3 regions of the Pseudoduganella albidiflava genome follow, and region 2 is predicted to be linked to each of the others. Evidence: predicted binding sites of a transcription regulator. Region 2 holds the regulator's gene; each other region holds the start of a gene.
The links. The regulator sigma-54, encoded in region 2, starts transcription at its own class of promoters, with help from an activator protein. The targets are predictions, from matches to a motif close to TGGCANGNAANCTGCTTT.

Region 1: the regulator sigma-54 is predicted to act here: its motif matches at 3,377-3,394, upstream of EYF70_RS29345 (outer envelope protein).
Region 3: the regulator sigma-54 is predicted to act here: its motif matches at 3,899-3,916, upstream of EYF70_RS25565 (flavin monoamine oxidase family protein).

What each region holds. Positions count from the first base shown of each region.
Region 1 is NZ_CP036401.1:7,047,092-7,056,974, forward strand. It holds gene EYF70_RS29330 (cytochrome P450) at 1-678, shown strand, start outside; gene EYF70_RS29335 (nucleoside deaminase) at 682-1,164, opposite strand; gene EYF70_RS29340 (BMP family ABC transporter substrate-binding protein) at 1,349-2,434, opposite strand; gene EYF70_RS29345 (outer envelope protein) at 2,453-3,301, opposite strand; gene EYF70_RS29350 (GntR family transcriptional regulator) at 3,524-4,432, opposite strand; gene EYF70_RS29355 (ABC transporter ATP-binding protein) at 4,695-6,317, shown strand; gene EYF70_RS29360 (ABC transporter permease) at 6,304-7,407, shown strand; gene EYF70_RS29365 (ABC transporter permease) at 7,404-8,327, shown strand; gene EYF70_RS29370 (PaaI family thioesterase) at 8,448-8,870, shown strand; gene EYF70_RS29375 (LysE family translocator) at 9,168-9,767, shown strand; gene EYF70_RS29380 (STY0301 family protein) at 9,855-9,883, opposite strand, start outside.
Region 2 is NZ_CP036401.1:6,314,831-6,324,713, reverse strand. It holds gene lptB (LPS export ABC transporter ATP-binding protein) at 1-403, shown strand, start outside; gene EYF70_RS26305 (RNA polymerase factor sigma-54) at 442-1,917, shown strand; gene hpf (ribosome hibernation-promoting factor, HPF/YfiA family) at 2,058-2,414, shown strand; gene EYF70_RS26295 (enoyl-CoA hydratase/isomerase family protein) at 2,586-3,668, shown strand; gene EYF70_RS26290 (amidohydrolase family protein) at 3,676-4,692, shown strand; gene rapZ (RNase adapter RapZ) at 5,234-6,097, opposite strand; gene EYF70_RS26280 (cation:proton antiporter) at 6,138-7,391, opposite strand; gene hprK (HPr(Ser) kinase/phosphatase) at 7,862-8,797, opposite strand; gene EYF70_RS26270 (PTS sugar transporter subunit IIA) at 8,833-9,315, opposite strand; gene queF (NADPH-dependent 7-cyano-7-deazaguanine reductase QueF) at 9,633-9,883, opposite strand, start outside.
Region 3 is NZ_CP036401.1:6,149,442-6,159,324, forward strand. It holds gene EYF70_RS25550 (TonB-dependent receptor plug domain-containing protein) at 1-1,130, opposite strand, end outside; gene EYF70_RS25555 (RidA family protein) at 1,359-1,853, opposite strand; gene EYF70_RS25560 (c-type cytochrome) at 1,866-2,267, opposite strand; gene EYF70_RS25565 (flavin monoamine oxidase family protein) at 2,264-3,853, opposite strand; gene EYF70_RS25570 (TnsB C-terminal domain-containing protein) at 4,166-5,980, opposite strand; gene EYF70_RS25575 (DEAD/DEAH box helicase) at 6,167-8,389, opposite strand; gene EYF70_RS25580 (alpha/beta fold hydrolase) at 8,617-9,630, shown strand.

The sequences.
Region 1 (9,883 bases), 730 kb from region 2:
CTGCGGGAGCACCCCGCGAACCTGCTGCAGGCCATGCTGGCCGCGGCCGAACAGCCAGGCAGCGGGGTGGACGACGATGCCGTCGCGGGCAACGTCTCGACGATGCTGCTGGCCGGCGAAGACACGACATCGAGCGCGCTGGCCTGGCTGATCTGGCTGCTGTGGCAAAACCCGCCGGCACTGGAGCGCGCACAGGCCGAAGTGCGCCAGCATGCGCGCGAACTGACAGTGGAAAACATCGCTGCGCTCGACTACCTCGACGCCTGCGCACTGGAAGCGATGCGCCTGAAACCGCCGGCACCGTTTCTGCCGCTGCAGGCCATGCGCGACACCACGGTGCTGGGCGTGCACCTGCCGAAGGACACGCTGCTGTGGTGCGTGATGCGGCATGACAGCGTGGGCGACAAGGCCTTCCCCGATCCATTGCGCTTCGATCCCGAACGCTGGCTGGCCGGCACAGTGGACAAGGGCGTGGCACTGCCGTTCGGCGCCGGGCCGCGCATGTGCCCGGGGCGTTACCTGTCGCTGATGGAACTGAAGGTGGCGATGGCCGTGCTGCTGGGCCGTTTCGACATCGCCGGCGTGCGGGCACGCGATCGCAGCGAACCGGCCGAGGTCATGGGGTTCGTGATGGGGCCGACGCCGATGGCGATGCGACTGCGGCCCAGGGCGGAATAACGCCTAGGCCTTGTGCCAGAAGCCCGCGTGCGCGATCTTCGCTTCGTCCTCGCGCAGCGGCCCGATCACCTCGGTAGGCCGCTGCCCGGCGGCGAACACCTGGCGGCAGGGCAGCGACAGGGTCGGGTTTTCCGGATCGCTGCCGGTCAGCGACAGCAGCGTGGCTTCGGACATCGCGTACACCACGCGCCCCACGCCGCTCCAGTAGGTGCCGCCGGCGCACATCGCACAGGGTTCGGCGTTCGTGTACATCGTGGCACCGGCCAGTCTGTCCGGCGAGTGCTGCGACGAGGCGATGCGCAGCGCATTCATCTCGGCGTGCGCGGTGCGGTCGCTGCTCGAGGCATTCATCGCCTGCGCGATCACGTTGCCATCGGCATCCGCGATGATGGCGGCGAACGGGTGATGGCCTTCGTCGCGCGAGCGCTGGGCCAGCGCGAGCACGTCCGTGAGGAACTGGTGGTCGCGCGCTGTCGGTTCAGTCATGGATTCTTCTCGAAAAAAGCGGGGCGGAATCAGCCGCCCAGCAAAAAAAGCGGGGCGGGATTTGCCGCCCAGAAAAAAAAGCGGGGCGGGATCAGCCGCCCCGTAGCGCGTGTTGAATCGCGCGGGAATCAATCGGGAATCAATACCCCGGAATCATGACCCCGGAATCATTCCCCGTGAATCATTACTTGGGAATCGTGCCTTCCACGCCCTGCACGTAGAAGTTCATCGACATCAGTTCCTTCATCGGCATCTGCACGCCGGCGGCCACTTTCACGGCGCCCGACTGGTCCTTGATCGGGCCCGTGAACGGTACCGCCGTGCCGGCCGCGAAAGCCGCCTTCTTCTCTTCGAAGAGCTTGGCCGCGTCGGCCGGCACCACGGTGTTCAAGGGCGACATCTTGACCATGCCTTCCTTCAGGCCGCCGTGCACATGGCCGGTCTTCCACGTTCCCGCCAGCACGGCCTTCGCCACTTCGGTGTAGTAGCCACCCCACTGGTTGGTGCTGGCCGTCAGGTGCGCCTTCGGCGCGAAGCGCTGCATGTCCGAATCCCAGCCGAAGGCGTACTTGCCTTTTTCCTGTGCGGCCTGCAGGGTGGCCGGGGAGTCGGTGTTCTGCGTCAGCACGTCGGCACCCTGGGCGATCAGCGTTTCCGCCGCCTGGCGTTCCTTGGCCGGGTCATACCAGCTGTTGACCCAGATGATGCGGGTCTTGATCTTCGGGTTCACGCTTTGCGCACCCAGCGTGAAGGCGTTGATGTTGCGGATCACTTCCGGCACCGGGAACGAACCCACGAAGCCGAGCGTATTCGTCTTCGTCATCTTGCCGGCGATGATGCCCTGCAGGTAGGAGCCTTCGAACAGGCGCGCCTCGTAGGCGCCCATGTTCTTCGTGGTCTTGAAGCCGGTGGCGTGCTGGAACACCACGTTCGGGAAAGCCTTCGCCACTTTTTCCGTCGCGTTCATGTAGCCGAACGAGGTGGTGAAAATGAGCTTGTTGCCATCCGCCGCAAGCTTGCGGATCACACGTTCGGAATCCGCGCCTTCCGGCACGTTTTCCACGTAGGTGGACTTCACCTTGCCGCCCAGCGCCTTCTCCATCTGGAGGCGGCCCTGTTCATGGGCGTATGTCCAGCCCGCATCGCCGACCGGGCCGATGTAGACAAAGCCCACCTTCAGAGGTTCCTGTGCCTGCACCGGTGCGATGGCGGCCACCGACAGCGCGGCGGACAGGCTGGCAAGGGCGAGCAGCTTGCGACGATTCATGATGTTCCTCTTTCAGGTTGGTCAGAAATGGTATTCGGCACGCACCATCGGCGTGCGTGCCGTGGCGCCGCGAACGGTATCGGACGGGTTGCCGAACTTGTTCTTCCAGTACTGGTAGGCCACGCCGAGCTTGAAGGTCTTCGGGTTGGCGCCCAGCAGCGGGCTCACGTCGTACATCAGCTTCATGTCGACATTGATTTCCACCGCCGTCGGGCCGCCGAACTCGTTCTTGCCCTTGGTGCCGATGTAGTTCGCGTAGCCTTCGAATTCCAGCGGCACGTTCGGGATCGGGATGCTCCAGGAACTGAACAGCGCCGCGTGGGTGTCGTAGCGGTAGCGGTTGGTGGAGGTTTGCGTGAAGCCGTTGTACGGAGCGTTGGATTCATGCAACGCCACCAGGCTCACGTTCAGGAAACCCGGCACGTCGAACATCACCGTGGGGCCGAGCACCAGCATGCGCTTCTTCGAGTTGTAGCCCGCATCGGTCTTGCTGTTGATGTCGAAACCGGCCGTGATGCCCACGCCGCGCACCGGGCCGAAGGCGAGGTTCTTGCCGGTGACCTTGCCCAGGTCCAGGGTGTGGCGGTACAGCGCGTAGGCTTCGTGGGCGCCGGACCGGGCGCCGACGGCCGACGGGTCGTTTTCGTCCGACATCAGGTAATCGATGCTGAAGAAATTGCTGCCGTACTTATAGCCGCTGGCATGGCTGAAGTTCACCACGTGCTTGACGATGTCGGCGCCGTTGTAGGGCTCCGAGAACTTCGAGCCGTAGCGGTAGCTCAGCGCCGTATCGCTCCAGTCGGCGGCGTGGGCGGCGCTGGCGCAGGTGGCGGCGAGGGCGAAGGTAGCAGCAAAACGAATGGTCTTCATGCGGGGTCCTTGTAAGTGTTGTGTAACGGATTGCATCCAATGTGCCGATCGATTGCATGCAACACGACAGTACCTTTAGCAAGTACCGGGCCACCCCGCTGTCTCCTCTACGAAATGTCCGCCGCTGTGTAACGCCGCACCAGGACGGGTCGTTCCAACGCTGCCGATGTGCATTGCCGGTGCATTATGCACACAATTTTGGGGCGTTTTGTATACAATTTTCTAGAGCCCGCCCAGTGCTTCGGCCAGGCTCAACTTGCGTTCCGGTGTGCCTAAATGCAGCCGTGCCTCGATTTCCGCCAGGTGGTGCTCGATCAGCGCGGTGGCGCCCTTCACGTCGCCCCGTTCGATGAGCGCCAGCAGATCGTGGTGTTCGTGGTTGCCGCACATCGGCGCGCCCGGGTTTTCATAGACGGCGATGATCAGCGACGAGCGCGACACCAGTTCCACCATGAAGCGCTGCAATACGGCGTTGCCCGCCAGTTCGGCCATGAGCAGGTGGAATTCGCCGCCCAGGCGGATCCAGGCGGTGCGGTCGCCGCTGCGGCGTGCCTGTTCTTCGGCGTCGAGCGCGGCGCGGATGCGGCCGATCGAGGCGGGCGTGATGTTGCGGATCACCAGCGGCACGATCTCGCGCTCGATGGCGCGGCGTGCCGTGAACACGTCGCGCGCTTCCTGCGGCGAGGGCGATGCCACCACCGCGCCGCGGTTGGGGCGCAACACCACGATATGGTCATGCGCCAGCCGCTGCAGCGCCTTGCGCACCGTGGTGCGGCTCACGCCATACAGTTCGCAGAATTCGGCCTCGCCCAGCCGCGTGCCCGGCGGCAGCTTGTGGCCCATCACGGCATTCACGACGGCGCTGTAGATGCGCAGGTCGACCGCGGCGGCGCCGCGCTTCCTGGCTGGTGCCGTGCCGGCGGCGTTTTCCACCGCATTGCCTGCCTCCTTGCCGGTCACCTTGTTTGCTGCCTTGCTGGTGACCTTGTTTACTACCTTATTTACTACCTTACTTGCTACCTTGCTTGCTACCTTGCTTACGGCATTGCTTGTTGCGTTACTGTCCGCCGCCGGATCGGCGGCGTGCGCGGGGCGGCCGGGTGGGCGCTCCGCTGGGGTGTGCTTGGTCATTGGCAGTCTCCGCATCGGTTCGGGATCGGGCGGGGTCGATCCGCACGCGATCGTAATGGGAAAGCACGAAGCGTGCACGCGATGGCCGGGGCCGCGCCATATCGGATGCACGATAGTGGGGCAATAGTGCACATTTTTTGGTGCAGTTTGTATACAAAATGGACGATGGCGTATCCTGGATGGGCGCGCCCGGCCGGATGCCGGGCGGAGCCGTTGGCATGCAACTTGCACGGACTGTGCCATTACCCCGATGGAGCCGCAGATGAACGAACCACAGCCAGCGCCGCCCGGCCCGCACCGAACCGAGCCGCGGCTGCGGTTGCTCGGCATCTCGAAAATCTACCCGTCCGTGGTCGCCAACGACAGCGTGGACCTGGCCGTCATGTCGGGCGAAATCCATTCGGTGCTGGGCGAGAACGGCGCCGGAAAGAGCACGCTGATGAAGATGATCTATGGCGTGACGCGGCCCGACGCCGGAGAGATCCTGTGGGAAGGCAGGCAGGTCACGATCCCGTCGCCGGCCGCCGCGCGCCGCCTCGGCATCGGCATGGTGTTCCAGCACTTCGCCCTGTTCGAAACGCTGACCGTGGCGGAGAACATCGCGCTGGCGCTCGATGAAAGGATCACGCCAGCGAAGCTGGCACCGCGCATCCGCGAAGTATCGGCCCGCTACGGCCTGCCGCTCGACCCGGAACGGCGCGTGCACAGCATGTCCGTCGGCGAGCGGCAGCGCGTGGAAATCGTGCGCTGCCTGCTGCAGTCGCCGCGCCTGCTGATCATGGATGAACCGACCTCGGTGCTGACGCCCGATGCGGTGCAGAAGCTGTTCGTCTCCCTGCGCCAGCTCGCGGCCGAAGGCGTCAGCATCCTCTATATCAGCCACAAGCTCGACGAGATCCAGGCGCTGTGCGACCGCGCCACCGTGCTGCGCGCCGGCCGCGTATCCGGTACCGCCACGCCGCGCACGCAGACGGCGCACGAACTGGCCGAACTGATGATCGGTGGCGACCTGCCCACCTGCACGCTGGCGCCGCGCGAACCGGGCGAGGTGCGGCTGGCGCTGAACAAGCTGTCGCTGCCCAGCCCCGATCCATTCGGTACCGACCTGCGGGACATCACGCTGGACCTGCATGCCGGCGAAATCGTCGGCCTGGCCGGCGTCTCCGGCAACGGGCAGCAGGAATTGATGAAGGCGATTTCCGGCGAGGTACCGCTGCGCGGTGCGGCTGGCATCCGGCTGTGCGGCATCGAAGCGGGGCGGCTGAACGCCGCGGCGCGCCGCCGGCTCGGCCTCGGCTTCGTGCCGGAAGAACGGCTCGGCCGCGGCGCGGTTCCCGGCATGTCGCTGGCGGACAATGCGCTGCTGACGGGCTACCTGGCCGAGGGCGCCGGCATGCTGCGCAGTGGCCTGGCGGGTGGCTTCACGGGGGGCTTGATCCGGCGTGGCGCGGTGCGCGACTTCGCCGACAGCGTGATCAGCCGCTTCAAGGTGAAATGCGCCGGCGCCGGCGCGGCGGCGTCCAGCCTCTCCGGCGGCAACCTGCAGAAATTCATCGTCGGCCGCGAGATCGCGCTGGCACCAAGGGTGATGGTGCTCGCGCAGCCCACGTGGGGTGTCGACATCGGCGCGGCGATGCTGATCCGCCAGGCCATCATCGACCTGCGCGACCAGGGCGTCGCCGTGCTGGTGATCTCGGAAGAACTCGACGAACTGTTCATGATGTGCGACCGCATCGCCGTACTGGCCAAGGGCCGCCTGTCGCGCGCCGTGCCGGTGAAGGAAGCCACCGTCAACCAGATCGGGGTGTGGATGAGTGGCGACTTTTCCACAGGGGCCGGACCCGCCACCGCCAGGGAAGAAGGGAGCCGCCATGTCCCGGCTTGAAGCCCGCCCCGCGCCCTCGCGCGCGATGATGCTCGCCTCGCCGCTGATCGCCGCGCTGGCCATGCTCGTCACCGGTTCGATCCTGTTCCTGCTGCTGGGCCAGGAACCGCTGCACGCGTTCTACGTGTACTTCATCAAGCCGGCCACCACGCTGTATGGCGTGGGCGAACTGCTGTTGAAGGCCACGCCGCTGATCCTGTGCGGCGTGGGCCTGGCGATCGGTTTCCGGGCCGATGTGCACAATATCGGCGCGGACGGCCAGCTGACGGTGGGCGCCATCATCGCCGGCTGCGTGGCGCTGTACTTCGATGGCGTGGAAGCGCCCTGGGTGCTGCCGCTGATGCTCGTCGCCGGGGCGCTGGGCGGCATGGCGTGGGCGGCCATCCCGGCGCTGCTGCGCACGCGCTTCAACACGAGCGAGATCCTCGTCAGCCTGATGCTGGTGTACGTGGCCTACCTGCTGCTGAGCTACCTGGTGCATGGCCCGCTGCGCGATCCGGATGGCTTCAATTTCCCTCAATCGAAGATGTTCGGCGACTCCGCCACGCTGCCGCTGCTGGTCGAGGGTTTGCGCGTCAACGCGGCCTTCCTCCTGTCGCTGGCCGGCGTGGCGGGCGCGTGGTTCTTCTGCCGCCACACCTTCGCCGGCTACCGCATGCAGGTCAGCGGCATGGCGCCGGCCGCCGCGCTGTATGCGGGCTTCTCGGCGCCGAAGAACGTGTGGCTGGCGTTCCTCGTCAGCGGTGCGATGGCGGGGCTGGCGGGCGTGGGGGAGGTGGCCGGCCCGATCGGGCAGCTGCAGCCTTCCGTGTCGCCCGGCTATGGCTTCGCGGCGATCATCGTCGCCTATGTCGGCCGCCTGCATCCGGTGGGCGTGCTGCTGGCGGCGCTGCTGATGTCGCTGCTGTACATCGGCGGCGAGGCGGCGCAGATCGAGCTGCAGCTGCCATCCGCCATCACCGGCCTGTTCCAGGGGCTGCTGCTGTTCTACCTGCTGGCGGCGGACCTGTTCATCCACTACCGCTTCAAGCCGCGCGTGCGCGTGGCACCCGCCGGGAAAACGGCGGCAACCCCGGAGATCGCCGCATGAATCCCGACTACGTGATCGCATTCTTGGCCAGCACCGCCGGTGCCGCCACGCCGCTGGTGCTGGCATCGTCCGGCGAACTGGTGGCGGAACGCTCCGGGGTGCTGAACCTGGGGCTCGAGGGCATCATGCTGGTGGGCGCCGTTACCGGCTTCATGGCCACCGTGTCCACCGGTTCGCTCACTCTTGGCTTGCTGGCCGCGCTGCTGGCCGGCATGGCGATGTCGCTGATCTTCGGCTTCCTCGTGCTCACCCTGCAGACCAACCAGGTGGCGACCGGCCTGGCCCTGACGCTGTTCGGCATCGGCCTGTCCGCCTTCCTCGGCCGCGACCTGGTCGGCCAGACGGTGGCACCGATCGCAGCGCTGTCGTTCCCGGTGCTCTCCGACATACCCTTCATCGGGCCGCTGCTGTTCCGCTTCGATCCCGTGGTCTACCTGTCGCTGCTGCTGGTCGTCGCTGCGGGCTGGATGCTGGCGCGCACGCGCATCGGCCTGCAGATCCGCGCCGTGGGCGAAGCGCCGCACAGTGCGCATGCGATCGGGATGCCGGTGATCGGGCTGCGCTATGCCGCCGTGCTGTTCGGCGGCGCCATGGCGGGCGTGGGCGGCGCCTACATGTCGCTGGCGCTCACGCCGATGTGGGTGGAAGGCATGACGGCCGGCCGCGGCTGGATCGCGCTGGCGCAGGTGGTGTTCGCCACCTGGAAGCCGCGCAACGTGGTGCTGGGCGCCTATCTCTTCGGTGGCGTGACGGTGCTGCAGTTCCACGGCCAGGGCATGGGGCTGGCCGTGCCGTCGCAATTCCTGTCGATGCTGCCGTATCTCGCGACCATCGCGATCCTGGTGATCATCTGCCGCGATCCGAAGACGATCCTGCTGAACAAGCCGATGTCGCTGGGGCAGAACTTCAAGGCCGATTGAATCCCGGCCAAATGAAGCCGGGCCGATCGCCGCCTGTTGTTTAGAAGGCTCGCTCGGCCGGTGCCGCCGTCCGCTGCGCCGTGCCCTCGTCTATGATGCGGTATTCAACGAGGGGCCACCATGGACGACATCCAGCAAAAACTCGAACGCTTCAACAGCCGCGCCGGCGGCACGCTGCCGGACCACATGAACATCCGCTTCACGGCCGCAGCGGCGGGCGAACTCTCGGCCGAGATCGAGATCCAGAAGCACCACCTCGCCCCCAACGGCTTCCTGCACGCCGGCACGGTGGTCACGCTGGCCGATACGGCGTGCGGCTACGGCTGCTTCGTCAACCTGCCCGAAGGGGCCGAGAACTTCACCACCATCGAGCTGAAGTCGAACCACCTGGGCACCGCGCGCGACGGCACCATCGCCGTCACGGCCCGCGCTGTCCACATGGGCAAGACCACGCAGGTGTGGGATGCCACCGTCAGCAACAAGGCGACCGGCAAGACGATCGCGCTGTTCCGCTGCACGCAGATGATCCTTTATCCGAAATGACACCATGCTGTACGCGGGGATAGCGATCATCATTACAGGGATCGTGTCGGCGCTGTCGCCGATCCTGCGCGAGTGGTACGCGCACCGCAAGCGGAAGGAGCGCGAGGGCAGGGACCGGCACTAGGCACTAGCGCTTCCCCGGCGCTGCCGTCGGCCAGCGGAGCCATCGGCCAGCACCGCCATCGGCAACTGTACTGGTACAAGCGCCGCAACGAAGGCCGTGCATACTGGCGCCGGTGTATCGGTACTGTACCGAGCACTTGGTTTAGCATGGACACGTTACCCGTGGAGCGAGTCATGCACTTCCTGATCCCCTACCTGCCGCTGATGATGTTCGCCTTCGTGTCGTCGATCACGCCCGGGCCGAACAACATCATGCTGACCTCGTCCGGCATCTGGTTCGGCTTTCGCCGCTCGATTCCGCACATGCTGGGCATTACCATCGGCTTCGGTGCGCTGCTGGCCGTCTGCGCGACCGGCATCGGCGCGCTGGTGATGGCGGTGCCGGCGGCACAGTTCGCGCTGCGGGTCGCCGGTTCCGGCTACCTGCTGTACCTGGCCTGGCAGCTGCGCGACATGCGTTTCGATGGCCAGGCCGAGCAGGCGCGCAAGCCCATGGGTTTCATGGCCGCCGCCGCTTTCCAGTTCTGCAATCCCAAGGCCTGGGTCATGGCGATCACGGGCAGCTCGGCCTTCCTGCCGCAAGGCATGCCGGCATCCGTCGCGATCGCGCTGTTCTGCCTGATCTTCTGCGCCGTCAACCTGCCGTGCATCTCCGTGTGGACCGGCGCCGGCGCACTGCTGCGGCGCTACCTGTCGCAGCCGTTGTGGCGCAAGGTGTTCTGCGCAACCATGGTGGCGTTGACGGTGTATTCGGCGCTGGCGATGTGGCTGTAGGTGGAGTGGCTTTAACGTGAACGAAGGCAGGCGTTGGTGCCTGTTCTCGCCATGTATTGCCGATGCCCGTAACGCAAGGGTTTCAGCTCAGCTGCAGCGGATCTCGATGCGCCTCG
Region 2 (9,883 bases):
GCTCACCAGGGCGGAGATCGACGAGCGGCTGAACGCGCTGCTGGCCGACCTGCAGATCGAGAAGCTGCGCGAGAACACGGCGCTGTCGCTGTCCGGCGGTGAACGGCGCCGGGTGGAGATCGCCCGCGCGCTGGCGACCAATCCCCGCTTCGTGCTGCTGGACGAGCCGTTTGCCGGCGTCGACCCGATCGCCGTCATCGAGATCCAGCGCATCGTGCGCTTCCTGAAGGAGCGCAGCATCGGCGTGTTGATCACGGATCATAACGTGCGGGAAACGCTGGGCATCTGCGACCGGGCGTATATCATCAACCAGGGCAGTGTGCTGGCTTCCGGCCGGCCCGACGACATCATCGCCGACGAGTCCGTACGTCGTGTCTATCTGGGTGAACATTTCCGCATGTGAGCGGCCTTGACCAGACCTCAACCAGCTCCTAATCAGCCATGAAACAGTCTTTGCAACTGCGTACTTCCCAGCACCTCGCGCTGACGCCGCAATTGCAGCAGTCGATCCGGCTGCTGCAATTGTCCACGCTGGAGCTGCACCAGGAACTGGAACAGCTGCTGACCGATAACCCGCTGCTGGAGCGGCTCGACGATCCGCTCGACCGCTCGGTGCGCCTGCTGGCCGATGGCGCGATCAACACGACGCAGGGGACCGGCGAGGCGCCACCGGAAGGCGGGCCGCCGCAGGATACGCCCGCCGCGCCGGAACCCGAGCCGTTCGATGGCGGCGAAGGCGAAGGCCTCGATACCGGCGCCGGCGATACCGACTGGAGCAGTGCCGGCAGCAGCAAGGGCCCGGACGACGACGATTCCCGTCCCCAGCTGGAAGCCAGCCACCGCAGCCTGCGCGAGCACCTGATGGAGCAGATGCGCGTGACCGTGCTGGAGGCGCGCGACCGGGGCCTGGTGGAACTGATCATCGATGCGCTCGACGATAACGGCTACCTCGAGGAAAGCCTGGAAGAGATCCACGAGCGCATGCCGGAAGAGCTGGAAATCGAGATCGGCGAATTGCGCACCGCGCTCAACCTGCTGCAGAGCTTCGATCCGCCGGGCATCGGCGCGCGCAACGCGTCCGAGTGCCTGGCGCTGCAGATCCGGCGCATGCCCGGCGTGCCGCTGGTCACGCGGCGCATGGCGCTGTGCATCGTTGAAAAACACTTGCAGTGGTTTGCCCAGCGCGACTTCAACAAGCTCAAGAAGGCGCTCGACTGCGACGACGAAGACCTGCGCGAAGCACAGGCCGTGATCCGCCAATGCAATCCGCATCCGGGCGCCGCCTTCGCGGCCGACGTGTCAGACTACGTGGTACCGGATGTGGTGGTAAAGCGGGGGCGCAACGGCTGGATCGTCACGTTGAACAACGACGTGATGCCCCGCCTGCGTGTCAATGCGCTGTACGCCAGCCTGCTCAAGCAGGGCAAGGGCGAAACGCAGATGAATGCACAGCTGCAAGAAGCAAAGTGGCTGATCAAGAATATGCGCCAGCGCTTCGACACGATCCTCCGCGTGGCGCAGGCCATCGTCGAACGGCAGAAGAACTTTTTCTCGCATGGCGCGGTGGCAATGAGGCCCCTTGTGTTGCGTGAAATAGCTGATACACTGGGCCTACACGAGAGTACTATCTCTCGGGTAACAACTCAAAAATATATGCTGACGCCGCATGGCATGTTTGAGTTGAAGTACTTTTTTGGCAGCCACGTTGCAACCGAAGCTGGCGGGGAAGCATCCTCGACTGCGATACGGGCGCTGATCGTGCAATTCACAGGAGCCGAAGACCCGAAGAACCCTTTATCCGACAGTAAGATTGCGGACATGCTGGGTGAACAAGGCATGGTGATTGCGCGACGCACTGTTGCCAAATATCGCGAAGCATTGAAAATTCCCCCGGTCAGCCTCCGCAAATCGCTATAGCAGCTCGTTGCAAGCGCATTTGCAAACCCCTTTGCAAGCCCTTGCGGCAAATCCTGGTAGTGCTTGGGTTCCTCTGCGCCGCCTTGCCTGTTTTGGCGGATAACGCACGAACCTGTTATATCTTCTTTAGGAGTGTGTGTATGAATCTGACCATCAGTGGACACCATATCGACGTTACCCCTGCCATTCGCGAGTATGTGCAGAACAAGCTGGAACGCGTTAGACGCCATTTCGATCAGCTGATCGATGTAAGTGTGATCCTGAGTGTAGATAATCTCACCGAGAAAGAGAAAAGACAGAAAGCCGAAATCAATCTGCGCATGTCGGGCAAGACCGTATTCGTTGAAAGTGTCGCCCAGGATCTGTATGCGGCCATCGATACTCTGATCGACAAGCTGGACCGCCAGGTCATGAAGCACAAGGATAAAGTGCAGAACCACAACCACGAAACCATCAAGCACCTGAGCGAGGCCGAGATCCCCGCATCGCCCGCATAACGACGGGCGCAGGTCGCGGTGGCAGAACTGCTCCGGTTCTGCCACCGCTGCAACCGCTACAACAGAAGGGCGCGCGATGCGCCCTTTGTTACGTCCGGGTCCAAGGTTTACGTCACACACGCCGCATCCATGGCTAGAATGAGGCCAATAACGACAACGATGCGAGACACCATGACCGACCACGTCCATACCAAGGTGCGTAACGGCACCGGCTTCATCACGCTCGACCGGCCCAGGACATTGAACTCGCTGTCACTCGACATGATCCGGGCGATCACCGGCGCGTTGCTGGCCTGGCGCGACGACGATGACATCGCGGCCGTAGTCATCCGCAGCAGCACCGACAAGGCGCTGTGCGCCGGCGGCGACATCCGCTTCTTCCATGCCGCCGGCGGTGCCACTCCGCAGGGCGGCAGCGCCCAGGTCGAGGATTTCTTCACCGAGGAATACGCGCTGAACTACCTGGTGCACTGCTTCCCGAAGCCGTACGTGGCCATGATGGATGGCGTGGTGATGGGCGGCGGCATGGGCATCGCCCAGGGCGGCCCGCAATGCGGCGTGCGCGTGGTAACCGACCGCACACGGCTGGCAATGCCCGAGGTGAACATCGGGCTGTTCCCGGACGTGGGCGGCAGTTATTTCCTGTCGCGCGCGCCCGGCAAGCTGGGCCTTTATCTCGCGCTGACGGCGCTGGCGATCGGCGCCGCCGATGCGCTGTACTGCGGGCTGGCCGACCATTATGTTCCCGCCGCCGAGCTGCCGTTGCTGGCCGACCTGGTCGGCTCCACGGCGGGTGCCGGGCTGCGCGAAGCGGTCGCCATGTTCGCCCGGCCGCTGCGCGGCGAGGCGGGGCCGTCGGAGCTGCAGGCGCACCGTGCGCTGATCGACGACCATTTCGCGCACCGCTCGGTGGCCGGCATCGTTGCTTCGCTGCGCCGCGACGATCATCCGTTCGCGCAGAACGCACTGGCCGCGATCGCGCGGCGTTCCCCGCTGATGCAGTGCGTGACAGCCGAGATGCTGCGGCGTGGCGCCACGATGGGCATCGCCGATTGCCTGCGCATGGAGCGCAACCTGGTGCGCCGTGCGTTCGAACATGGCGAAGTGATCGAAGGCGTGCGTGCGCTGGCGATCGACAAGGACCATGCGCCCCGCTGGAATCCGCCATCGCTCGAGGAGGTAAGCGATGACACCGTGGCCCGCTTCTTCGAGCCCGCATGGCCCGCATGGGCCCATCCGTTGCGCCACCTGTGAGCCTGCCATGAAACGCCGTGATTTCCTTGCTTTGCCTGCCGCCGCCGCCGCAGCGCTTGCGCTGCCCGCATGGGCCCATGATGCACCGGTTGCCGCACCGCAGGCCGCGGCGCCGCCGGTGGACGCTCCGCTGGTGGACCACCACCAGCACCTGTTCAGCCCGGCGATGGCCCGGCTGCTCGATACCGGCGCCGGCGGGCCTTCGGTGATCACGGCGAAGGATCTGGTCGCGCTGCTCGATACCGCCGGCATCCGGCGTGCCGTGCTGCTGTCCGTCGCCTATGTATGGGGAAGCCCGGCGCGCAAGATCGAGGACGAGCTTGCGAAGGTGCGCGCCGAGAACGACTTCAATGGCGCCCAGGCCGCGCTGTATCCTGGCCGGCTGCTGGCTTTCTGCAGCATCAACCCGCTGAAGGACTATGCGCTGGAAGAACTGGAGCGCTGCGCCGCGCTGCCCGACCTGAAGCATGGCTTGAAGCTGCATTTCGGGAATTCGGACGTGCAGCTGGAGTTGCCCGAACACGTGGCGCGGCTGCGGCAGGTATTCGCCGCGGCGAATGCGAAAAAAATGGCGATCGCCGTGCACATGCGGGCGTCCATTTCCAGGCGCCGTCCGTACGGCGCCGCGCAGGCGCGCATTTTCCTCGAGCAGCTGTTGCCTGCCGCGCCGGACGTGACGGTGCAGGTCGCGCACCTGGCCGGTACCGGCCCCGGCTACGGCGATCCGCCGTCCGATGAAGCGCTGGGCGTGCTGGCCGACGCCATGGCAGCGCGCGATTCCCGCACGAAACGCCTGTGGTTCGACGCTGCCACGATGGCCAATCCGGAGATCACCCCGCCCCAGCGGGAACAGCTGGCGAAGCGCATCCGGCAGATCGGCACCGAGCGGATCCTGTTCGGCTCGGATGCGGCCGCCGGCAAGAACCTGCGGCCGCGCGAAAGCTGGGCCGCGTTCCGGCAACTGCCGCTATCGGAGGCGGAATTCAAGCGGATCGCGGGGAACGTGGCGCCGTATATGCGGTGATTTTTTGGTGTGCGCCTGCAAGCGCACACTCCTTTGCATCGCCTAGTGCTGTTCCCGATGGCGAAACAGGGAATTCGCGGAATGTATTCCGCGCCTGTGTAGCGGTGTGCGCTTGCAAGCGCACACTCCTTTGCACCGCCTGACTTAGTGTTGCTCGCGGTGGCGAAACAGGGAATTCGCGGAATGTATTCCGCGCCTGTGTAGCGGTGTGCGCTTGCAAGCGCACACTCCTGTGCATCGCCTGACTTAGTGTTGCTCGCGGTGGCGAAACAGGGAATTCGCGGAGTGTACTCCGCGCCTGTGTAGCGGTGTGCGCTTGCAAGCGCACACTCCTTTGCATCGCCTAGTGCTGTTCCCGATGGCGAAACAGGGAATTCGCGGAGTGTACTCCGCGCCTGTGTAGCGGTGTGCGCTTGCAAGCGCACACTCCTGTGCATCGCCTGACTTAGTGTTGCTCGCGATGGCGAAACAGGGAATTCGCGGAGTGTACTCCGCGCCTGTGTAGCGGTGTGCGCTTGCAAGCGCACACTCCTTGCATCGCCTAATGCTGTTCGCGATGCCGCAACACCACCCGCTCGCTCGCATTGAAATGCCGTGCGAGCCGCTCGGCCATGTAGACGGAACGGTGCTGGCCGCCGGTGCAGCCGATGGCCACGGTCAGGTAGCTGCGGTTGTCCGTCTTGAAGGCGGGCAGCCATTTTTCGATGAACCCGCGGATGTCGCCGAACATTTCCTCGGCGCTCGGCTGTGCATCGAGGAAGGCGATCACGGGCGCATCGCGGCCGTTCAGCGGGCGCAGCGACAGGTCGTAGTACGGGTTGGGAATCGCGCGCACGTCGAATACGAAGTCCGCGTCCTGCGGCACGCCCACCTTGAAGGCGAACGATTCGAAGAACAGTGTCAGCGGTGCATTCTCGCTTTCGACCAGCTCCTTGATCCAGGCGCGCAGCTTGTTGGCGGAAATTTCCGACGTGTCGATCACGTGGCCCAGTTGCTCGATCGCGGACAGGCGCTCGCGCTCCTCGCCGATGCATTCGATCAGCGTGCGGCGCGCGGCCGGATTCTTGCCCGGATGGAGTTCGTGCGACAGCGGGTGGCTGCGGCGGGTTTCCGAGAAGCGGGCCACCAGCGAATGGGTGCTCGCCGTGAGGAACATGATCTTCACGTCGTGCCCCAGTTCGCGCAGCTTGCGCACGTCGCCCGGCAGGCTGGAGAGCGAGGCCGCGCTGCGGGCGTCGACGGCCACGGCCAGCGCCGCGGTGCCATCCTCGGCCAGCGTGGCAACGAGGTTTGCCAGCAGGGCTGGCGGCAGGTTATCTACACAGTAATAGCCGGTGTCTTCGAGGACGTTCAGGGCCACCGATTTGCCCGAGCCGGAAATGCCGGTAATGAGGACGATGCGCATGGGCGCATGATACCTCAAAACGGCAGGGGTACGGACGGTCTCAGCGCCGCCAGAAACGATCGAGCAGCGGCGTCACGCTGGTACCGTGGACAACGATCGACAGCATGATGACAGCGACCGTAATGCTGATCAGGCTGCGCGCCAGCGGCTCCGGCAAGCCATGGGTGATCGCATACATCAGGTAATACAGCGAGCCGATGCCGCGCACGCCGAACCAGGCGATGATGACGCGTGTCCGCGTGCTGCCACGGCCGAGTGTGAGAAGCACGCTGGCGGGGCGCGCCACCGCGAACAGGAACAGCGCGGTGGCCCAGCCGCGCCAGTCGTCGAGCCAGTACACGGCGGCACCGCCCAGCAGCAGGACCAGGGTCAGTTCCGACAGCCGCTCCAGGTGCTCCTTGAACAGCAGCGAATTGGCGGAAATGGTGTCCTGCACGGGCTCGACGCCATTCTCGGTGATGATCGCCTTGCCGCAGCGCGCCGCCAGCGTCAGCTCGGTCTGGCGCAAGGCCACGCCGGCCGCGAACACGGCGAGGAAACCCCACGCCTGCACCGAGACGGTCAAGCCATACGACACGGCGATCAGGCCCAGGCCCATCAGGTCATCCAGCACTTCGTGCTGCGGCCGGTAGCGGCGCAACGCATGGCTCAGCCGCGCGAGGCCGGACCCGCAGGCACAGCCGATCGCGATGCCGCCGATGGTGCCCCACAGCAGCTCCATGCCGAGCCAGTGCAGGCCATGCGGCCCCAGGTCATGCAAGCCGAGCAGGCCCAGCCCCAGCATCACGAACGGGAAGGCGCTGCCATCGTTCATGCCGGCCTCGGAGCTGAGCGAAAAGCGCACCGGATCCTTGTCGCCGGCATGGCGCAGCTGCACGTCGCTCGCCAGCACCGGATCGGTGGGCGCCAGTATCGCACCGAGCAGGATGCCGGCGCCGAGCGGCAAGTCCAGCACGTAATACGCGAACAGGGTCATCAGCAAGACCGATATCGCCATCGCCAGCCAGGCCAGGCGAATCGACGGCAGCCAGCGCGGGATCGTCACGGGGACGGGCATCTTGATGCCTGCCGAGAACAGCGAGATCAGCACGGCCACTTCCGTCAGGACTTCGAGCAGCGGCGCTTCCACGAGCGGATCGAAGGACAGGATGCCCAGGCCGAGCGGCCCCACCACCAGGCCAACGGCGAGGTAGATCATCGCGGACGTGAAAGGGAGATGAGCGATCGGCGTTCCCCACAATCCGCGCGCCAGCATCAGGCAGCCGATCAGGAGGAACCACTGGAAGGTCGGCATGGAGGAGTACCAGGACTGCGAGGCCCGATCTTACCGGCTCACGGCCCAGCGTGGCGCCAGCGACAGCGGAGCAGGAGTGGAGCAGGGGTTTCGCAGAGCACTGCTCTGTGCCTGCGGAACGATGTGGCCATGCATGGCCACAGCTTCACCGAGCATGCTCGGTGCTGCGGAACGGTGCACGCTTGCAAGCGTGCACTCCTTGGCAACGTTGCAATGAAGGGGACTTCAGTCCCCGCTCATTGCCTGCCGTTGGTGGAACAGAAATTCACCGAGCCTGCTCGGTGCTGCGAAACGGTGCTGCCTTGCAAGGCAGCACTCCTCGGCAGCACTGCAATGAGTGAGCGACTTCAGTCGCCACTCATTGCTTGACGCTGGTGGAGCAGGGGTTTCGCAGAGCACTGCTCTGTGCCTGCGGAACGGTGCACGCTTGCAAGCGTGCACTCCCTGGCAACGTTGCAATGAAGGGGACTTCAGTCGCCACTCATTGCTTGACGCTGCCGCTCCATGAACTCCTGCAGCGTATCGATGCCGCGCAATTGCAGGATGGTGTTCCGTACGGCGGCTTCCAGCAGCACCGCGATGTTGCGGCCGGCGGCAACCGGGATCACGACCTTGCGAATCGGCAGGCCCAGCACGTCCTCGGTGGGGAACTGGAAGGGCAGGCGCTCGACTTCTTCCTCGAGGGCCGAGCGGCGCACCAGGTGGACGATCAGCTTCAGGCGCATCTTGCGGCGCACCGCCGTCTCGCCGAAGATCGCCTTGATGTCCAGCAAGCCCAGCCCGCGTACTTCGAGCAGGTTCTGCAGCAGGGGCGGGCAGCGGCCCTCGATCATGTTCGGTGCGATGCGGGAGAATTCGACGGCATCGTCCGCCACCAGGCCATGGCTGCGGGAAATCAGTTCCAGGCCCAGCTCGCTCTTGCCCAGTCCGGAATCGCCGGTGATCAGCACCCCTACGCCGAGCACGTCCATGAACACGCCGTGCATGATGATGCGTTGCGCCAGCTTCTTCGACAGGTACACGCGCAGGAAGTCGATCACCTGGGCGGCCGGCAGCGGCGTGGAAAACAGCGGGATGTTCTTTTCGTCGCAGATCGCCAGGATGTCCGGCGGCGTTTCCAGCCCTTGCGCCACGATCAGCGCGGGCGGCCCGCCGGCGATCAGCTCGCCAATGACATGGGCGCGCGTGAGCGCCTTGAGCCGGTGGTAATAGTTGATTTCCTGGTGGCCGAACACCTGGATGCGGCCCGGGTGGATCGTGTTCAGGTGGCCTACCTGGTCGGCGGCCGAGGCGGCGTCGCCGGAGATCGTTCGTTCGCCGCCGGGAAAGCCGGCGAACCAGCCCAGTTGCAAAGTTTCCCGATTGTCGTCGTACAGGCGTTGAATCGTCAGGGGATTTTGCAGCATGGGCTTTTTTTATTGTGGAAGAGGCCGCGGCCCGTTCAGCCGGCGGCCTGCAAGCTGGGCTGCCAGTTCACGATGCGGCGATGCACGGACTGGGGATCGGGGTCGGTGGAGAGCGCTTGACGGAACCCGTCGTCCGAAAACATCTCAGCGATCTCGGACAGGATTTCCAGGTGCTGCTGGGTCACATGATCGGGAATCAGCAGGAAGAACAGCAGGTTCACTGGCTTGCCATCCGGCGATTCGAATGGAATCGGTTCGGCCAGCCGTACAAAGGCCGCCAACGGCGACTTCAGGCTCTTCGCGCCCTTGACCCTGCCGTGCGGCACGGCCACGCCATGGCCGAGGCCGGTAGAACCCAGCCGTTCGCGGGCAAACAGGTTGTCCGAAACGGTCGAGCGGGCAATCCCGCAGTTGTTCTCGAAAATCAAGCCTGCTTGCTCGAAAGCGCGCTTCTTGCTGGAAACTTCCAGGTCTAGCTGAACGTTCTCGGGCGAAAGGATTTTACTCAGGTTGTTCATAACGCGACGTAATTGGTGCGGCGCACAAAGGTGGCTGGCGAGCAGAATTATAGGCCTGTTTGTCCGCCGTGTAACCCGAAATTGCTCGGTCCGGCAACGGCGCCTCGTTACCGGCCAGCTTGCCATGCACGCATTGAAAAGTATCTGGAATAGCAAGCAATGCGCGTGGCGCTATTTCCACGTCAAAACAATGTCGAGCGCCGACATTTCACTCGCATGAATCCGCATTCACCGATTATTGCGCGTTTCCGGTGAACGTGCCGCGAGCATCCTGAAGCTGAGCATACTCTCAATATGGATGCTTTGCGCTGTCTCAATTATTGTCTTGCATTGCGTAAATTCGATGGCCGCCCGCCCTTGGTGAAGTTGCTGCGCCAGGGATTGATGTCGAGGCCGCCACGGCGCGTGTACCGCGCATACACGGTCAGATGCGCAGGCTGGCACTCGCGCAGGATGTCGACGAAGATCCGCTCCACGCACTGTTCATGGAATTCGTTGTGCTCGCGAAAGCCGATCAGGTATTTCAACAGGCTTTCCTGGTCGATCTGCGGGCCGGAATAGCTGATCT
Region 3 (9,883 bases), 170 kb from region 2:
GACACGTTGGCCGAATCGACCACGCCGATTTCCGCCTTGTCGCGGCCATACGTGGTCGACAGCTCCCAGTTCCATGCGCCGCCGAACTTGCCGCGCGCGCCGGCCGTGAACGCGTAGTCGATCTCCTTCATCGTCTCCTTCGGGCTGAAGCCGAGCGGATAGACTTCCGGCAGGCGGTTCGGCATGCGGTAGTTCTCGTAGGCGCGCGCTTCCTTCTTGCCCCACGTGGCGAAAGCGTACAGCGAGGTGTCGTCGTCGATGTCGTAGCCGGCGTTCAGCGCCAGCGTATTCAGGTGATACTGCGCATCGCCGGCGATCTTGTTCAGGTGCGGATAGCCGGGTGCCTGCAGCAGCGGCATGCTGGCGATGTTCTGCGGGGCCGTCACGCGCGGGTCGATGTTGCCGCGGTCGCTGTAGCCGTGGTAGCGCGATTCGCCCGTGAGGCTGAGGAAGCCCTTGTCCGTCAGCCGGAAGCCGATGTTGGCGGTGCCGTCGCCCGTGTGGCCGCCGCCGTCGACGTAGGCGCCGCCGTTCACGTTGCCGGACAGGCCCTGGTTGTTCGACTTCAGGATGATGTTGACCACGCCGGCGATGGCGTCGGTGCCATATTGCGCGGCGGCGCCATCCTGCAGCACCTCGATGTGGTCGATCGCGGCCACGGGAATGTAGTTCAGGTCAGCCGCCGCGCCACCCTGGTACGGGCCGCCCAGCACGGCCAGGTTGGCGGTGCCGTGGCGGCGCTTGCCGTTCACCAGCACCAGCGTGTTGTTCGGCGACAGGCCGCGCAGCCGCGCCGACAGCGTGAGGTTCGCCGTGTCGCCGCCGAAGGCCTGGGCGGTGAACGACGGGATGTTCTGTGCGATGGCCTGGATCAGGTCCGGCTGGCCGGTGCGCTGCAGCGAGGCCGCGTCCAGCACCTGGATCGGCGAGGCGCTGTTTTCCGCTTTCAATCCGCTGGCCCGGGTGCCGGTAACGATCACGGCGCCCATCGAAACCGGTGCGCCGGCGGCACCGGCCACGTTTTCCGCTTGCGGTTCGGGCTCCGGTGCGCCGCCCGGTTCGGCGGCGAGCGACAATCCGGTATGCAGCAGCATGGCGGCGGCGCCCGTGGTGATGATGGCCTTGTGCATGGTGATTCCTTTTCTTTTATTGGAGATGGAAAAACGGGTGCAGCGAAAAACGGGCGTAAAGGGTCCTCCTGCCGGCGCGGATGCCGGCAGTTTCCCCGGACCTTGACGGCCCTTGAAGCGTCAGCTGACGTAGTCAGTCCATGAACTCAGCCCATGAAGTCAGCTCATGAACTCAGCCCATGAAATCAGCTCATGAACTCATTTCATGAAGTCAGCTCATGAAGCCAATTATTTTTTGGCGGCGACGACCTCGATCTCGACCAGCCAGCCGGCGGAGTTCAGCCCGGCCACCGTCATGACCGCGCGGGCCGGCAGGTTCGGCTGCGGGCCGCCGAAGAATTGCGTGTAGCCTTCCATGAAGCCCTTGACGTCGCCACGGCCGCCCTTCGACGGGTCGCCCACCAGGAATACCTGCATCTTCACCACGTCGCCCATCGTCAGGTTCATGCCCTTCAGGATTTCCTCGATCTTCTTCAGCACGCCCACGGTCTGCGTCTTCGTGTCGCCATAGGCGGCGATCGTGTCGGGGTTGGCGGCCTTGTCGATCATCGGCGGTACCTGGCCGCTGATGAAGTGGATCGTGGCGTTCGGTGGAATCGTGACCGCCTGCGCGATCGGGAAATCCGAACCGGGAATCTTGTGGCGGACGATGTCCTGCGCCGTGGCCGAAGCGGTAACGACGGCGGCGGCCATCAGCAGGGTGGCGGCGATATGCTGTTTCATGAAGCCTCTCTTTCAGTGTTTGTTGGACATCTGTCCGGCCGAGACCACCCCGGCCGAAATTTCGGTGCGCAGCGCGGCGACGTCCCCTTCGGGAATGCCTGGCGCCTGGTTGCCCCAGCTGGAGCGTGCATAGGTCAGCACGGCCGCGATGTCGCCATCGGTCAGGTTCTGCGAAAAATCGGGCATGCCGCCGCGGCCCTTGAGCAGCACGGTCGCGGGGTCCTTCGCCGGCCCCTGAACGAACGCGTTGCCGGCCAGCGCGGGGAAGGCGCCGGGAATGCCCTGGCCGGTGGGCATGTGGCAGGCCGCGCAATTCTTCTGGTAGACCGCCTTGCCGTCGGCGGCGCTCGCGTGCAGCGGCGTGGCGGCAGTGAAGCCGACGAGCGCCATCAGTGCGGTGACGTTATGCTTCATGCCATCGCCCTTTCATGGATGCGCGCCATCTGCTGCCACGCCGATTCGATCGCGCCGGCCTGCCAGCCCGTCAGGTACGACAGGTGTTCACCCGCCAGCAGCACGCGGCCTTCGCCTTCCAGCAGCGCCGGATAAGCGTTCTTGCGGCTTTCGTCGTTCCACTCGGCCCAGCCGCCCAGGTTGTACTGCACGCGGTGCCAGGCCACCGAGAATGCGTTGTCGAACGCATCGCGGTAGGCCGGGAAGATCTTTTCGCCGGCGGCCAGCGCGAACTCGGCCCGCTCGGCGGGGGTCAGGCCGCTGACTTCGATCGCCGCGGTCTGGTAGTTGTAGTAGCCCAGCACCACGCCCTTCTTCTTCTGCCAGCTGGTCGACGGCAGCGAGATCGTGTTGATGCCCTTCATGTCGGTCAGCACGTGGCCGCCGTAGATATGGTCATCCTCTTCCCAGAAGCGGCGCTTCATCTGCAGGCCGATCTTTCCGACCGGCGCGTAGGCCACCGACTTGATGGCGGTCTTGAAGCCGTCCGAGAAATCGGTATCGACCATGCGCAGCGTGGAGAGCGGCATCGTGCACAGGCAGAAGTCGGCCGTGACGGCGCTTTCCTTGCCCGATTTGGTATCCTTGAAGGCCACCGTCACGCTGTTCTCGCCGTGGCTGATCTTGCGCACTTCGGCGTTGTAGCGGATATGGCGGCCCACGCGCTTCTCGAACGCCTTGGCGATCGCGTCCATGCCGCCCACCGGCTGGAACATCGTGTTCTGCATCGGGTAGTCCTGCACCGCGCTGTAGATCTTGCCCACGCCGGAAGCCAGCAGGTCATGGAAGGCCAGCGGGTCGGAGAAGGCGCCCGGCCCGGGGCTTACCCCGGCGCCTGGATTGACGGCGAAGCCGCGGCCGCTGCGGCCCTTGTAACTGAGGTCGCCCGCCGCGAGGTGGCCTTCGTGCTTCAGGTAGTCGAGCAGTGCACGCTGGTCGTCGCCGGAGAGCGCCTTGTCGAGCTGGTGGTCCTGCACCGACTTGGCCAGCAGTTCGGCCACGTGGCCGCGCATGTCCGCCTTGATCTGCGCGGGGCGCAGGCGCTGCTTCGACAGCGGGCCGCCGTTTTCCAGGTAGACGAAGGAGTGATCGTTATCGTTGACCATCACTTCCAGCGGCACCTCGAACAGGCGCGTGTAGTGCAGCGTGGACTGGTGGTGCAGCGGGATACGCCAGGGGCCGTGGTTGATGTATTCGCCTTTCTCGAAAGCGCAGCGCTGCGTTTCGCCACCCAGTTCGGTCAGCTCGAAACCGTTGCGCGCGGTCTGGCAGCGGCCTCCGGCGAAACCGCGCGCTTCCAGTACCTGCACGCGGTAGCCCAGCTTGGCCATCTCGTAGGCGGCCGTCATGCCGGCCAGCCCGGCGCCCAGGATCACCACCGACTTGCCCTTGCCGCTGCCGGTCAGCGCCGGTGGGCCGGACATCGTCGATGCGATGCCCATGCCCCAGGCGTTCATCGCATTGAGCAGCAGCCCGGTACCGCCCACCGCGGCGGCACGGTACAGGAAATCGCGCCGTGTTACCGCCTTCATCAACCCTTGTTTCATCGCTGCCCCTTCTTGTGTAGGTGAACATGCTTGCACATGGGTATCTAAGCAATCGGTATGCCACTGCCTGTTCGGTAAGCACTCTTTTTGACGAGGCGAATGAAGTGGTTTCGCGCGTGGAGGCCGGCGCGCGCACGCATCGGCGACCGCCATCGGTGGCAGCAAGCAATCGCAGCCCTGCCAGCGTCCAGACATTGTTTGGCGCAGGGTGCGGCATCAAAGTCGCTGCGGCATTGCGCAGTGCACCAGTGCGGCGCACGAAAAAAAAGCGCGCCGGGCGGCGCGCTGAAAATACAACGAGGGTGAAGGAAATCAGCCGACGAAACCGGCGACGATGCGCTCGAAGCTGGGATGCTGCCCGGCGGCCGGCGCGCGCCGGAGCGGGGTTTCCGGGCGGGTGAACGGTTGGGCCGCCGCGATGCCGCGCTGCACCGGCTGGCAGGGATGGAAGCGCATCGGCGCGGCCGGGTCGGGCAGGTAGACGCCGTCGCCCGGAGATTCGCCATGTTCGTCATGCGCCACGCGCACGACCCAGCGGCCGCGCTGGCGCGCCCGCTCGAACCAGCGTTCTTCCACCGCCTTGGCGCAGGTGTACAGCTGGCCACCCAGGCTGATGCCCTCCTCCGTCACCAGCGCATCGTGCAGCGGCAGCAGCGCGCAGTGCACCAGGTCTTCCGCATACTGCTTCAGCGCGGCGCCCCGTTCGCGCACGCCCCAGTCCCACAGCTGCAGCGGTGCCGGGCCCACGCCATTGCCGCTGCCGTTACCTATTCCTTGCAGGTTGTGTTCCAGGATGGCGTCGATCACGAGGCGGCGGAATTGCTGGAGGTCGAGTGCGCCGTCCAGCGGGCCCAGTTCGGAAGACAGCGCGGGCGCCATGGCCGGCGCGTCCGCACGCAACAGCGCGAAGCGGCGCTCCAGCGCGGCCCGCGCCGGCACCTCGGCCGGAATCCCGGTTACGCAGCGCACGCCGAAATTGTCCTGCAGCGCGCGGCCGCCGTCGCCGCCGGCCAGCGCACCGGGCACCAGCAGCCGCTCCGGCAGGTGGCGGCATGGCCAGTCCTGCGTGGCGATCACGCGGCCATGGCGCAATGCCTGGCGCGGCTTGTCGGCTGCGCAGTTGGCCAGCGCCATCAGCGCATGGCGCCATGCCGGCGCTTCCAGGCTGACGTGGAACCCCGTGACCATGCCGGAGAACATGTCGCTGACCAGATAGATGACGGGCCGGCCAGCCAGCCGGCGGCGTTCGCCACCACCCAGCAGCTGCACGTCGGCCCGCACGGCGGCAACCTGGAAGGCGGCACCGGGCCGCCCTTCGGCTTCCACCTGCGCATGCGGTGCCAGCGGCAGCGGGCGCGGCGCGGGCCGCAGGATACGGCCCTGGTCGAGCCAGTAGCTGAACTGCCCGAAGCTGGGCACCTCGTCGCTGCCGGCACCCCGCACCACCTGCAGCGTCTCGGGCATCACGCGGCGTTCGCAGAAGAACTCGCGCAGCATGGCCTCGTAGGCACCGCGCCGCGAAAAGCGCAGGCCCGTGTACGTGGCCGCGGCCACGCGGAAGACCCGGCGCATCGGCTCGTCGACATTGATGCCCTGCGGCGCGCCTTCGCGGCGCGGGCGCCCGCGCTTGATGCCGGCGGTGGAGGAGCGTGTCTTGCCGCGCGCGCCGCTGTTCGAGTAATCCGGCAGCAGCGCATTCGGCGTCTGCCCGCGCTGCCAGTAGCGGCGCAGGTAGCGGTAGATCGTGGGGTGCGACACGCCATGGCGCGCTGTGTACTCGGCGATCATCTGGCCGCGCCGGCGCGATTCGTAGATGCCCGGTTCGTCGGCGGTCAGTGCCGCGACGATGGTCCAGGCCCGCTCGCGCAGTGCGATGTGACTGGGCTTGGTGGTTTCCTGGTCGGCCACCACCAGCCATGGGTCGTCTGCCAGGCGCCGGGCGCGGCCGGCGGCCAGGTCGGCTTCCAGGTCGGCCAGCCGTGCCGGCTCCACGTCGCAGCCTTTGCCGTCCATGTCGAACAGCCAGGCCAGCGTGCGCGCCGGGTCGATCCACAAGACGCGGACCGTGCGCCGCCGCGGCGTGCCGTATTGGAGTAAATCGTTTCGCAGTAAGGTATGCAACAACATCCGTCCTCCCCGCTGAAGAGAAGTAAATACAGATGTATATGCAATTACCGGGCCAGCCCTTCCTGAGGGTGGCCCACAGGCATTTCAGGGCTGAAATGCCTGCCGGCGGCCGCGGCGGGCCTTATTGTGGTGCAACCAGGGCACCGCGGCCGTGCACAGGGCACGCCGCGGCACCGAAGCGGTGGCTCAGCGCTTCGCTTTTGGCTTGGCGGCCGGCTTTTTCGGCGGGGTGTGCTTGCCGGACAGCGGCGGCATCGCATCGGCCTTGCTGATCTTCAGCTGCTGGCCGCCGACCCAGACCTTGCCCAGGTGCTTGAAGATCTCGTCCGGCATCCCGTCCGGCATTTCCAGCACGGTGTGGTCTTCGAAGATCTCGATGCGGCCGATGTAGCGCGCTTCCAGCCCGCTTTCATTGGCGATCGCGCCGACGATGTTCGACGGCGTGGCTTCATGTTTCGTGCCGACCTCGATCCGGTAGGCGCGCATGGCCAGGCCGTCCTGCGCCCGCTCGCGTTTCTTTTTCTTCGGGGCTTCGTCCTCGCTGACGGCATCGGCCACCACCGCATCCAGGCCTTTCGGTGCGGCAGCCCGTTCCTCGCGCGGGGCCTTCGGTGCCGCCGGCCGCTCCTCGCGCTCCGCTTTCGCTTTGGGCGCGGGTTTCGCTGCCGGGGCGGCAGCCTGGGCCGGTGCCGCGGCAGGCTCGCCATCGCGGCGGATGCGCATCGGCCGGCCCGCCACGCGCACCTGGGTCAGGGTATCCAGCACGTCCGGTGCCAGGTCGGCGGGCATGTCGAGCACCGTGTAATCCTCGAAGATCTCGATGCGGCCGATGAACTTGGAGTCGACGCCGCCTTCGTTGGCGATCGCGCCCACGATGTTGCCCGGCTTGACGCCATCCTCGTAGCCCACTTCGATGCGGTACGTGGCCATGCCCGGCTCCGGCTCGCGGGCGATGCGCTCCTTCTTCGGATACGCCGGGCGCTCGCCACGTTCGGGCCGCTCGAAGCGGTCGCCGCGGTCGCCGCGTGGGCTGCGCTCCTCGCGCTGCGGAGCGGCCGGACGGCCATCCTCGTGCCAGCCCTTCTCGGCCTTCTTGTCGAGCAGCAGCGGCGCATTCCCGCGCGCCATCATCGCCAGCGCGGCGGCGATTTCACTGGCCGGCACGTCGTGCTCGCGCTCGTATTCCTCGACCAGCGACTGGAACTGCTCCAGGCCGCCGGCGGCCAGCGTTTCCGTGATCTGGTCCTTGAAGCGCGCGATGCGCACGTCGTTTACGGCCTGCAGCGTGGGCAGCTCCATCTGCTTGATCGGCTGGCGCGTGGCGCGTTCGATGGTCTTCAGCAGGTTGCGCTCGCGCGGCGTGATGAACAGGATCGCCTCGCCGCTGCGGCCGGCGCGGCCGGTACGGCCGATCCGGTGGGTGTAGCTTTCGGCGTCGTACGGCACGTCGTAGTTGACGACGTGGCTGATACGCTCCACGTCCAGCCCGCGCGCGGCCACGTCGGTGGCCACCAGGATGTCGATCTTGCCTTCCTTGAGCTGGCCGATGGTGCGCTCGCGCGCGGCCTGCTGCATGTCGCCATTGATGGCGGCGGCCGAGAAGCCGCGGGCGCACAGGCGCTCGGCCAGTTCTTCGGTGCCCAGCTTGGTACGGTTGAAGATGATCATGCCGTCGAACGGCTCCGCTTCCAGGATGCGGGTCAGCGCGTCGAGCTTGTGCATGCCGGACACCAGCCAGTAGCGCTGGGTGATGTTCTCGGAGGTGGTGGTCTTCGCGGCCACCGTGATTTCGGCCGGGTCGCGCAGGTAGGTGTTGGCGATGCGGCGGATCGGCGAAGGCATCGTGGCCGAGAACAGCGCGGTCTGGCGCGACCCCGGCGTTTCCTTCAGGATGCGCTCGACGTCGTCGATGAAGCCCATGCGCAGCATCTCGTCGGCCTCGTCGAGCACCAGCGTTTTCAGCTTCGACAGGTCCAGCGAGCCTTTATCCAGGTGATCGATCACGCGCCCCGGCGTGCCGACGACGACGTGCACGCCGCGGCGCAGCGCGGACAGCTGCGGACCGTAGCTTTGCCCGCCGTAGATCGGCAGCACGTGGAAATTCGGGATGTTGGCGGCATAGCGCTGGAATGCTTCGGCCACCTGGATCGCCAGTTCGCGGGTCGGTGCCAGCACCAGGGCCTGCGGCGTGTTCTGGCGGATGTCGAGCCGCGACAGGATCGGCAGCGCGAACGCGGCGGTCTTGCCGGTGCCGGTTTGCGCCGTGCCGAGCACGTCGCGGTTGGCCATCAGGTGGGGAATCGTCTGCGCCTGGATCGGCGAAGGCGCCTCATAGCCTACGTCGCTCAAGACTTTGAGCAGCGGAGCGGACAGGTTCAGATCGGAAAACAGAAGGGGTGTGGCAGTCATTGCGGCACTCGCGATAAGTTATTGTTCGAATCGCCCAATGCGACAGGAAAGGGCGTAGTTTACCCTGTCCGCGCAGTGGGCGTCTCACGACAGGCGGCGGGCCGGCGTCAGCTCAGCCGTTTTTCCGCTATATTGGCCGGTTGCCGGCCCCTGCCGAGGTACGGGGCAAGGCTCCGAGCAATCTTTATTTTGCAGACCTTTCGCAGACCTTTCGCAGGAAATCACCCATGCCCAAACTGTCGACTTCGATCCTCCTGGCGCTGGCACTTGGCGCCGGCATCGCATCCGGTACCGCCAGCGCCGCGGGCGCCGCCTACGGCCCCGAACTGCAGGGCTTCCGCTATCCTTACCCGGTGCAGCACTTCCGCTTCAATTCCCAGGGCCAGACGATGCAGATGGCCTACATGGACGTGAAGCCGTCCGGCAAGGCGAACGGCCGCACGGCGGTGCTCATGCATGGCAAGAACTTCTGCGGCGCCACCTGGGAAAGCACCATCGCCGCGCTGTCGCAGGCCGGCTACCGCGTCGTGGTGCCGGACCAGGTGGGCTTCTGCGCCTCCACCAAGCCGCCCCACTACCAGTACAGTTTCCAGCAGCTGGCCGCCAACACGATGGAGCTGCTGAAGAAGGCCAATGTCGACAAGGTGGTGCTGGTGGGCCACTCGACCGGCGGCATGCTGGCCACCCGCTTCGCGCTGATGTACCCGCAAAACGTGTCGCACCTGGTCATGGTGAATCCGATCGGCCTGGAGGACTGGAAGCAGCTCGGCGTGCCGTACCGCACGGTGGACCAGTGGTTCGAGCGCGAACTGAAGCTGACCGCCGAGGGTGTGCGCACCTACGAGAAGAACACCTATTACATGGGCCGCTGGAAGCCCGAATATGAAAAGTGGGTGGACATGCTGGCCGGGCTGAATGCCGGCTCCGGCCAGCGCCTGGTGGCGTGGAACTCGGCGCTGATCTACGACATGATCTACACCCAGCCGGTGGTGCACGAGTTCCCGCAACTGAAGGTGCCCGTCATCCTGATGAACGGCGACGGCGACACCACCGCGATCGGCAGCGACATCGCGCCGCCGGAAGTGAAGGCGAAGATCGGCAACTATAAAGTGCTGGGCAAGGAAACCGTCAAGCGCATCCCGAATGCGAAGCTGATCGAATTCCCGGGCATGGGGCATGCGCCGCAGATCGAGGATCCGGCCGGGTTCCACAAGGCGCTGCTGGGGGCGCTGGGGCAGTAAACGAGAAGTTGCCCGAAAAGCAGGGGCGCCCCCGATGTCGCTAAGTTAATCTTAGCCTACACATCGAAAGCGCATGCATTCACCCCAACAGCGAAGGGCTGGGGTCAGACCCGCCGGGGTGTAGCAGGGGTTTCGCGAAGCATGCTTCGCGCCTGCGGAACGATGCCGGCATGCATGCCGGCATTCCTTCCTGACCCCGGAATTTGCACTTGGGGTAGGCTGCCAACAGCTGCCGGTTGCAGCAACCGGCCAT